2 regions of the Citrobacter portucalensis genome follow, and region 2 is predicted to be linked to the other one. Evidence: predicted binding sites of a transcription regulator. Region 2 holds the regulator's gene; the other holds the start of a gene.
The links. Region 2 encodes PurR, which represses purine synthesis genes. Its sites were predicted from a motif close to CANGCAAACGTTTGCNTG; they were not measured.

Region 1 (5,261 bases), 1.4 Mb from region 2:
TATCTGCTGTATCGCGCGCAAAAAGAGCGCGATGAAACCTTTTACGTCGGCATGCGCATAGACAAAGTGCGCCGTTTGCCGGGCGATGAGTGGCGCTTACTGGAGCGTGAGATCGTGCTGGATCAAGCGGTGATCACCTCCCATAACCTGAGTGTACTGTTCTGATGAGTCGCGTTTATGCTTGCCCCGTAGGGGATTTGCCGGAGGGTGAAGCGCTCCGGCTTGATACCTCGCCCGTCATCGCGCTGTTCAACGTTGGCGGCGAGTTCTATGCCATTAACGATCGCTGTAGCCACGGTAACGCCTCGATGTCGGAAGGCTATCTGGAAGACGACGCTACGGTGGAATGCCCGCTGCATGCCGCCAGTTTTTGCCTGAAAACCGGTAAGGCGTTGTGTCTACCCGCCACCGATCCGCTAACCACCTACGCGGTATATGTGGACGGTAGCGATGTGTTTGTTGATATTCCAGAGGACGCCAGATGAGCGATTTACGCGATAACGTGGTCTTTATCACCGGCGGCGGCTCCGGTCTTGGCCTGGCGCTGGTCGAGCGTTTCATCGAAGAAGGTGCGCGGGTCGCCACGCTGGAGCTGTCGCCAGCTAAAGTTGCCAGACTGCGTCAGCGCTTTGGCGAACATGTGCTGGCAATCGAAGGCAACGTCACCTGCTACGCCGACTATCAGCGCGCGGTAGATCAAATCCTGACGCATTACGGTACGCTGGACTGTTTTATCGGAAATGCGGGGATATGGGATCACAACGCCTCGTTGGTCAATACGCCTGCGGATGCGCTGGAGAGCGGCTTTCATGAGCTGTTTAACGTCAACGTGCTGGGCTATCTGCTGGGCGCGAAAGCCTGTGCCGCTGCGCTTATCGCCAGCGAAGGCAGCATCATCTTTACCCTGTCCAATGCGTCATGGTATCCCGGCGGCGGCGGCCCGCTGTATACCGCCAGCAAACATGCGGCTACCGGGCTGATTCGCCAGCTGGCCTACGAGCTGGCACCAAAGGTACGTGTTAACGGTGTCGGTCCGTGCGGTATGGCGACAGATCTACGCGGCCCGCAGGCGCTGGGACAAAACGATACATCGATTATGCAGTCGCTGACGCCGGAAAAAATCGCCGCTATTTTGCCGCTACAGTTTTTCCCTGAGCCTGCGGATTTTACCGGCCCGTATGTAATGCTGGCGTCAAAACGCAACAACCGCACATTAAGTGGCGTGATGATCAATGCCGACGCCGGTCTGGGTATTCGCGGTATTCGTCACGTCGCCGCCGGACTGGATCTCTGAGGAGACGTTATGAACCCAAAAACTATCGCTATCGTCGGCGGCGGTCAGGCGGCGGCTATGGCTGCCGCTGCACTGCGCCAACAAGGTTTTGACGGCGAATTACACCTGTTTTCCGATGAGCAGCATCTGCCCTATGAACGCCCACCGCTCTCCAAAGCAATGCTACTGGACGACAATCCGCAACTTCAGCCGATACTCCCCGCTGACTGGTGGCGGGAACACAACGTACAGCTGCATCTGGGGGTTACTGTGCAGACGCTCGGCCGCCAAACCCATCAGTTGGTGCTGGCTAATGGGCAGAGTTATCCATGGGATCGGCTACTGATTGCAACGGGCGCTGCGGCACGCCCCTTTCCGCAACTGGATAAGCTGGGCGATCGTTGCTTCACCCTGCGCCACGCGGGCGATGCCGAGCGCCTGCGCGACAATTTATTGCCGGGCAAGTCGATTGTCATTGTCGGTGCGGGCACCATTGGTCTGGAACTGGCGGCCAGCGCGACTCAACGCGGCTGTCAGGTGACAGTGGTGGAGCTGGCGCCAACGGTCATGGGCCGCAACGCGCCTGCTCCGGTGCGCGACTACCTGCTAGCCCGCCACCAACTTGCGGGCGTGCGGGTACTGCTTAACAGCGCTATTGAGCATGCCGAAGCGGGAGAGTGTCTCTCGCTCATGCTGCAAAACGGCGAAACTCTCACCGCCGATGCGGTGATCTATGGTATCGGTATCGTGGCGAACGATATGCTGGCCCGCGAAGCGGGACTGGAGACAGTGAACGGCATTATCGTTGATGCCGCCTGCACCACCTCCGATCCCGCGATTTTCGCCGCCGGTGACGTAGCAATAACGCGCCAGGATGACGGTTCGTTAGTACGCGTGGAAAGCTGGGAAAACGCCAATTTTCAGGCACAGGTTGCCGCCGCCGCGATGCTCAATCAACCGCAGCCAGCAGCAACGCTGGGCTGGTTCTGGACCGATCAGTACCGTGATAATCTACAGTTTATCGGCGAAATGCAGGGTGAGAACTGGCTCATACGCGGCAATTCAGATGCGCAGAGAGCAATATGGTTTAACCTACAGGATGGCGTGATTGTTGGGGCAGTAACGTTGAATCAGGGCCGAGAAATACGTTTATTGAGAAAATGGATTCAGGCAAAGAAAAAGCCGCCAGTGGCGACTTTAATCGATGAAACAATCTTGCTTAAGTCAATATAACTGCCGGATGGCACTTCGTTTATCCGGCCTACATGTGAGTTACCTGTAGGCCGGAAAAGGTGTTTACACCACCATCTGGCAATCCGTATGACTTACGCGTAAACCGGGAAACGTGCACAGATATCCAGCACTTTACCTTTGACGCGCTCGATAACAGCTTCGTCATTGATGTTGTCCAGAACGTCACACATCCAGCCAGCCAGCTCTTTCACTTCAGCTTCTTTAAAGCCACGGCGAGTCACAGCCGGAGAACCGATACGGATACCGGAAGTCACAAACGGGCTCTTCGGATCGTTCGGTACGCTGTTTTTGTTAACGGTGATGTTAGCACGGCCCAGCGCGGCGTCAGCTTCTTTACCGGTCAGGTTTTTATCAACCAGATCCAGCAGAAACAGGTGGTTTTCAGTACCGCCAGAAACCACTTTGTAGCCACGGTTCAGGAACACTTCCACCATCGCTTTGGCGTTTTTGGCAACCTGCTGTTGATAAACCTTGAACTCAGGCTCCATCGCTTCTTTCAGCGCCACAGCTTTCGCCGCGATCACGTGCATCAGCGGGCCGCCCTGCGCACTTGGGAACACAGCAGAGTTCAGTTTTTTGTACAGCTCTTCGTCACCGCCTTTCGCCAGGATCAGGCCACCGCGTGGACCCGCCAGGGTTTTGTGGGTGGTGGTGGTCACAACGTGTGCGTGTGGAACCGGGTTCGGATAAACGCCTGCGGCAATCAGACCCGCAACGTGCGCCATATCGACGAACAGATATGCGCCGATGCTGTCAGCGATTTCACGCATTTTTGCCCAGTCAACAACACCGGAGTAAGCAGAGAAGCCGCCGATGATCATCTTCGGTTTGTGCTCTTTGGCCTGCTTAGCCATGTCTTCGTAGTCAATTTTACCGGACTCATCAATACCGTAAGGAATGATGTTGTACAGTTTGCCGGAGAAGTTAACTGGGGAGCCGTGAGTCAGGTGGCCGCCTTGTGCCAGGTTCATACCCAGAACGGTATCGCCCGGTTGCAGCAGAGCGGTATAAACAGCGAAGTTAGCCTGAGAACCAGAGTGCGGCTGTACGTTAGCGTAGTCAGCGCCAAACAGCTCTTTTGCACGATCGATAGCCAGTTGCTCAACGATATCAACGTACTCGCAACCGCCGTAGTAGCGCTTGCCCGGATAACCTTCAGCATATTTGTTGGTCAGCTGAGAACCCTGCGCCTGCATAACACGCGGGCTGGTGTAGTTTTCGGAGGCGATCAGTTCGATGTGCTCTTCCTGACGTACTTTTTCCTGCTCCATAGCCTGCCACAGTTCGGCATCATAATCGGCAATGTTCATTTCACGCTTTAACATCCGCATCTCCTGACTCAGCTAACAATAAAATTTTCGGCCTTAAAAGGCGGTCCGTAGGACAACGGCGAACAGTATAACCGAATCATTCTTCGATAACAGGTCTTGACAAAGGATTTTACGCAAACGATTACCTTCATGGTACGCAAGGCTTTGGAGAACAAAGGTCTGCTGAATTTCAACGGATTTCTTTTCAGGTTTGTGATGCAGATTTTTCACGATGTAACCTTTACAACGCAAAGTTACAAAGAACCATTTACAATGCAGGGGTATTTTTTATAAGATGCATTTGACATACATCATTAAAGTCTCAGATAAAGGAAGACCGTATGCTTGACGCACAAACCATCGCTACAGTGAAAGCCACCATTCCCCTGCTGGTTGAAACAGGCCCGAAGCTGACCGCCCATTTCTACGACCGCATGTTTACGCATAACCCAGAGCTGAAAGAAATCTTCAACATGAGTAATCAGCGTAATGGCGATCAGCGTGAAGCGCTGTTTAATGCTATTGCCGCGTATGCCAGCAATATCGAAAATCTGGCGGCACTGTTGCCGGCTGTTGAGAAAATCGCACAGAAGCATACCAGCTTCCAGATTAAACCCGAGCAGTACAACATCGTGGGTGGCCATTTACTGGCAACGCTGGACGAAATGTTCAGCCCAGGCCAGGAAGTTCTGGATGCGTGGGGCAAAGCATATGGCGTGCTGGCGAACGTTTTCATCAACCGTGAAGCGCAGATTTACAGCGAAAATGCCAATAAAAATGGCGGCTGGGAAGGTACCCGTCCTTTCCGCATCGTGGCAAAAAACCCACGCAGTGCACTTATCACCAGCTTTGAGTTTGAACCTGTCGACGGTGGCGCAGTGGCTGAATATCATCCGGGGCAATATCTGGGCGTCTGGTTAAAGCCGGAAGGTTTCCCGCATCAGGAAATTCGTCAGTACTCACTGACCCGTAAACCCGATGGCAAAGGCTACCGTATTGCGGTTAAGCGTGAGGACGGTGGTCAGGTTTCAACCTGGCTGCACAACCATGCGAATGTTGGCGACGTTGTTCACCTGGCCGCACCTGCGGGCGATTTCTTTATGGACGTCGCGACCGACACCCCGGTATCTCTGATCTCCGCGGGCGTGGGACAAACCCCAATGCTGGCGATGCTGGATACGCTGGCAAAAGCGAAGCATACGGCGCAGGTTAACTGGTTCCACGCGGCAGAAAATGGTGACGTGCATGCCTTCGCTGATGAAGTCAACGAACTCGGCAAAACGCTGCCACGCTTTAGCGCACACACCTGGTATCGTGAGCCAACCGAAGCCGATCGTGCGAAAGGTGCGTTTGATAGCGTAGGTCTGATGGATTTGAACAAACTGGAAAGCGCAATCAGCGATCCGGCGATGCAGTTTTATCTG
Region 2 (5,261 bases):
TTTTCGAGCGCAGCAAGGTGGCGAAAGTCAGTTTATCCTGGCTGTCATCGCGCGCTTTAGCCGTTGGCTTTAGACGCAGAGCCGGAAGCATCAGAATCAGAGTAATGGCAAACAGAGTGGCAAAAATGGCCTGCCAGGAAAAATGTACCAGGATCCAACTACCTAATAGCGGGGCGAGTGCAGGAGATAACCCGACCAGCGGCATAATAGTGGCAAAGATGCGGTTTACTTTTTGTGAAGGATAATAATCGGTAACCAGCGCTTGCCAGATAACCGATGCCGCACAGACGCCAACGGCCTGAACAAATCGCAGTACCAGCAGACCAGTGGCGTTTTCAACCCATAGCATGCCCAGACTGCCCAGTGCGAAGATAGATAAACCCAGCAGCAAAATAGGCTTGCGGCCATAGTGGTCAGAAAGCGGCCCCCACAGCAGTTGCGCGACGGCAAACCCCGCTAAGAACAAGCTCAGGCTGGCGCTGACGGCAGATGCAGGTGTTTGCAGATCGGACTGAATAGCAGCAAAGGCGGGTAGATACATATCCGTTGCCAGAAAACCGAGCACGCTAAGACCTGCCAGCCAGACTAAAAACCCTTTCCCAGGTTGCATCATCATTTCTCTTTTTTAGCAGTAGAACAATGCCGCTGAGTGTAGTGAGTGTAATTCTCGCTGTGAAACGCTAATATTTGCTTACTGATTTCAAATTTTTTGCAGGCAGAATATGTGGTCGGAATATTCACTTGAAGTGGTTGATGCGGTTGCGCGTAACGGCAGTTTTAGTTCGGCCGCGCAGGAGCTGCACCGTGTACCTTCGGCGGTAAGCTACACCGTGCGCCAGCTGGAAGAGTGGCTGGCGGTGCCACTTTTTGAGCGACGCCATCGGGATGTGGAATTAACGCCTGCCGGGGCATGGTTTTTAAAAGAAGGCCGCTCTGTTATCAAAAAAATGCAGATCACGCGCCAGCAATGTCAGCAAATTGCCAACGGCTGGCGCGGACAGCTGGCGATCGCCGTCGATAACATTGTCCGCCCGGATCGTACCCGACAGATGATCGTGGATTTCTACCGTCACTTTGATGATGTGGAGTTGTTAGTTTTTCAGGAAGTGTTTAACGGCGTGTGGGACGCACTGTCTGATGGGCGTGTGGAGCTGGCCATCGGGGCCACACAGGCCATTCCGGTCGGGGGGCGCTATACCTTCCGCGATATGGGAATGCTGAGCTGGAGCTGCGTGGTAGCCAGCCATCATCCACTAGCGTCAATGCCTGGACCGTTAAGTGATGACACGTTGCGCAACTGGCCGTCACTGGTGCGCGAAGATACCTCCCGAACATTGCCGAAGCGTATTACCTGGCTGCTGGACAACCAAAAGCGCGTCGTCGTGCCGGACTGGGAATCTTCTGCGACCTGTTTGTCCGCGGGATTGTGCGTGGGCATGGTACCGACGCATTTTGCCAAGCCGTGGATCGATAGCGGTAAATGGGTTGCGCTGCAACTGGAGAACCCTTTTCCTGATGCCGCATGCTGCCTGACATGGCAGCAGAACGATACGTCACCGGCATTGAGTTGGCTGCTGGACTATTTAGGAGATAGTGAAACGTTGAACAAGGAATGGCTGCGGGAGCCAGATGAGACTCCCGCACAACAGGCTTAACGGCGGTAATCGCGGAACGGACCGTCGGCAACGGAGCGACGCTCAACCAGGCGTGGATGCACTTCGATAGACTGTGACTCTTCACGTTTATTCACGATACGGTCTAACAGCATGTTGAAGGCCGTTTCACCCAGTGAATCCTTCGGCTGGTGAATGGTCGTCAAGGCCGGCGTGAAGAAGCGGGCGTTGCGCACGTTGTCGTAGCCGATGAGTGAGACATCCTGCGGTACGCGCAGTCCCATTTCGTCAGCGGCGCACAGCGCACCCATTGCCATAATATCGCCACCGCAGAAGACCGCGGTCGGACGATGAGACTGCGACAGAATTTGCTGCATGGCGCGGTAGCCGGATTCAGGCTCAAAATCGCCCTGGACAATCCAGTTTTCAGGCACTTTAATCAGCGCTTCTTCCATCGCTTTCATAAAGCCAGCCAGACGCCCGGCCCCGGTGTTACGTTCCATTGGGCCAGGGATCACGCCAATCTCACGATGACCGCGTTCTACCAGATACCGGCCCGCCATGTAACCGCCTTCGAAGGCGTTATCAATGACCGTATCAGTAAAGTCGGCTTTTGCTTCGCCCCAGTCCATGACGACCATCGGGATATGGCGATACTCTCCGAGCATCGAAAGCAGCGACTCCGGATACTCAGAACACATCACCAGCAGACCATCAACGCGCTTTTGCGCCATCATCGACAGATAAGCCTGCTGTTTTTCGAGACTGTTCCATGCGTTACCCAGGATCAGGGTATAGCCTTTCTGGAAACAGTTTTTCTCAACGGCTTCGATAATTTCGGCGAAATAGGCCGCTTCGCTGCTGGTCGCCAGCAAGCCGATAGACTTGGTGTGATTTACCTTCAGGCTGCGGGCAACTGCGCTCGGAGAATAGTGCAGTTCTTTGATTGCTGCCCAGACAGCATTACGTGTTTCTTCCGCGACAAAGCGCGTCTTGTTAATTACGTGTGATACGGTTGTAGTGGAAACGTTTGCTCGCTTCGCTACATCTTTAATTGTTGCCATTACATCTCACTCCAGACCATATCCTAAGCTCCTGAGAATACTCCAGGTAAACGTTTGCCTTTACACACCCTTATCGCAACGTAAGGGTTGCGGCACGCCGGGAAAACGACACGGAACGTCAGGAAGGGGTCAATGGCCGGTACGCTAATCAAGTAAGCGTGGAATTTTGTCTGATCTTAACGAAAAGGGGAAGAGTTAAAAGCAGTTATCAATATAAATCGTGAGAGATTTTTGCTTTCAAGTGTGTAAAAATGCGCAATATCACTTTTTGTGTGGGAATAAAAAGGAGAAAACTTGATGAGCACCGATCTGAAATTTTCGTTAGTGACTACCATTATTGTTCTGGGTTTGATCGTCGCGGGTGGTCTGACCGCAGCGCTGCATTGATTTCCCCGAGGGAGTTAGCTCTCCCTCATCCCTTCGACTCGTTTTTCCCCGCTATTGTTTGCGAATAAGCAAAAGTCTTTTGCAGTTTTGTTAACTTTATTAATTTTGCGATCAATGTCATGCTTTTGACTCTTATTTTATGTCGTGCCACGGCTCGACGATATGGAGTCGAAATATGAAAATCAATTACCCTTTACTGGCGCTGGCAATCGGGGCGTTTGGTATTGGCACCACCGAGTTTTCGCCAATGGGGTTGTTGCCCGTCATTGCCAAAGGTGTGGACGTCTCGATTCCGGCGGCTGGCATGCTGATCAGCGCTTATGCGGTAGGTGTGATGGTAGGTGCACCGCTGATGACATTGCTGCTGTCTCATCGTGCGCGACGTAATGCTTTGATATTCCTGATGGCGATTTTCACGCTGGGTAATGTTCTTTCGGCTATCTCGCCGGATTACACCACGCTGATGCTATCGCGTATTTTGACCAGTCTTAACCATGGAGCCTTTTTTGGTCTCGGTTCTGTGGTTGCAGCCAGTGTGGTACCCAAACATAAGCAGGCCAGCGCCGTGGCAACGATGTTTATGGGGTTAACCATCGCCAATATTGGCGGCGTTCCGGCGGCGACCTGGCTTGGTGAAACCATCGGCTGGCGCATGTCGTTTATGGCCACTGCGGGGCTGGGCGTCATTGCGATGGTCAGCCTGTTCTTCTCATTACCCAAGGGTGGAGCAGGAGAGCGCCCGGATGTCCGAAGCGAACTGGCGGTGTTGATGCGCCCACAGGTGTTGTCGGCGTTACTGACTACCGTACTGGGTGCAGGGGCGATGTTCACGCTGTATACCTACATCTCGCCGGTTCTGCATACTATCACTCATGCTACACCGGCATTTGTTACCGGGATGCTGGTGTTGATAGGCGTTGGCTTCTCGATCGGTAACTATTTTGGCGGCAAACTGGCTGACCGTTCAGTCAACGGTACGCTGAAAGGCTTTTTACTGCTGCTGATGGTTATTATGCTGGCCATTCCTTTCCTTGCGCGTAATGAGCTGGGAGCGGCGGTCAGTATGGTGGTCTGGGGCGCGGCGACGTTTGCGGTCGTTCCACCGTTGCAGATGCGTGTGATGCGCGTTGCCAGCGAAGCGCCTGGATTATCATCGTCAGTCAATATTGGCGCGTTTAATCTGGGGAACGCTCTGGGGGCTGCGGCCGGTGGGGCGGTGATATCTGGCGGCCTGGGCTACAGTTTTGTACCGGTGATGGGGGCGATTGTGGCGGGTCTTGCGCTGCTACTGGTGTTCATTTCCGCAAGAAGACAGCCTGAAGAGGCTTTCACTACCGCGAATTAATGCAAAAACGCAGAAGGAAGTCCTTCTGCGTTATCTTTTTTATGCTGCGAAGTTCTTCGCAACAAATTCCCAGTTCACCAGTGCCCAGAAATGTTCCAGGTAGCCAGGACGGGCATTGCGATAATCGATGTAGTAGGCGTGTTCCCATACGTCAACGGTCATCAGCGGCGTCGCGTCGGTAGTCAGCGGAGTACCTGCGTTGGAGGTGGAGACGATAGCCAGTTTGCCATCCGTTCCTTTTACCAGCCAGGTCCAGCCAGAACCGAAGTTTTTGATAGCGGCATCGGTGAACTGCGCTTTGAAATCTGCAAAGCTGCCAAAGGAGGCGGCAATTGCATCAGCCAGTTTACCGGTCGGTTCACCACCTGCGTTTGGTGCCAGGCAGTTCCAGTAGAACGTGTGGTTCCATACTTGTGCTGCGTTATTGAATACACCGCCTTCAGAGCTACGAACGATCTCTTCCAGTGATTTGCCTTCAAACGCCGTGCCTTTAATCAGATTGTTCAGATTGGTCACGTAGGTTTGATGGTGTTTGCCATAGTGATATTCCAGCGTTTCGGCAGAAATGTGCGGTGCCAGAGCATCTTTGGCATACGGTAATGCAGGTAATTCAAACGACATTGCTTCTCTCCTTATTATTTATATTGAGTACACACAATAGCCTCATTGTGAGTAAGGATAGGGTAGCAAATTGAAAGGTTATGCAAAAGAAGAACTTACCCTACAGCATGTTCTGTAGGGTAAGTTTTTAGCGAATTGTTTTTGGCGTCATTACCCGACGAGCGCCCACATAGTGGCGCTGCCAGTAATCTTCGCTCAGAGAGGTGATTTGAATTTCCTGCCCGCTGCGCG

Region 1: glyA (serine hydroxymethyltransferase) is a predicted target of PurR. The motif match lies at 3,969-3,986, and genes of this name have one in related genera.

The regions. Positions count from the first base shown of each region.
Region 1 covers NZ_CP092466.1:1,369,207-1,374,467, reverse strand. The annotation lists gene hcaF (3-phenylpropionate/cinnamic acid dioxygenase subunit beta) at 1-165, shown strand, start outside; gene hcaC (3-phenylpropionate/cinnamic acid dioxygenase ferredoxin subunit) at 165-485, shown strand; gene hcaB (3-phenylpropionate-dihydrodiol/cinnamic acid-dihydrodiol dehydrogenase) at 482-1,294, shown strand; gene hcaD (phenylpropionate dioxygenase ferredoxin reductase subunit) at 1,304-2,506, shown strand; gene glyA (serine hydroxymethyltransferase) at 2,599-3,852, opposite strand; gene hmpA (NO-inducible flavohemoprotein) at 4,179-5,261, shown strand, end outside.
Region 2 covers NZ_CP092466.1:2,768,329-2,773,589, reverse strand. The annotation lists gene punC (purine nucleoside transporter PunC) at 1-610, opposite strand, end outside; gene punR (DNA-binding transcriptional activator PunR) at 723-1,655, shown strand; gene purR (HTH-type transcriptional repressor PurR) at 1,652-2,677, opposite strand; gene cydH (cytochrome bd-I accessory subunit CydH) at 2,975-3,064, shown strand; gene LY264_RS13465 (MFS transporter) at 3,240-4,409, shown strand; gene sodB (superoxide dismutase [Fe]) at 4,449-5,030, opposite strand; gene LY264_RS13455 (C40 family peptidase) at 5,158-5,261, opposite strand, start outside.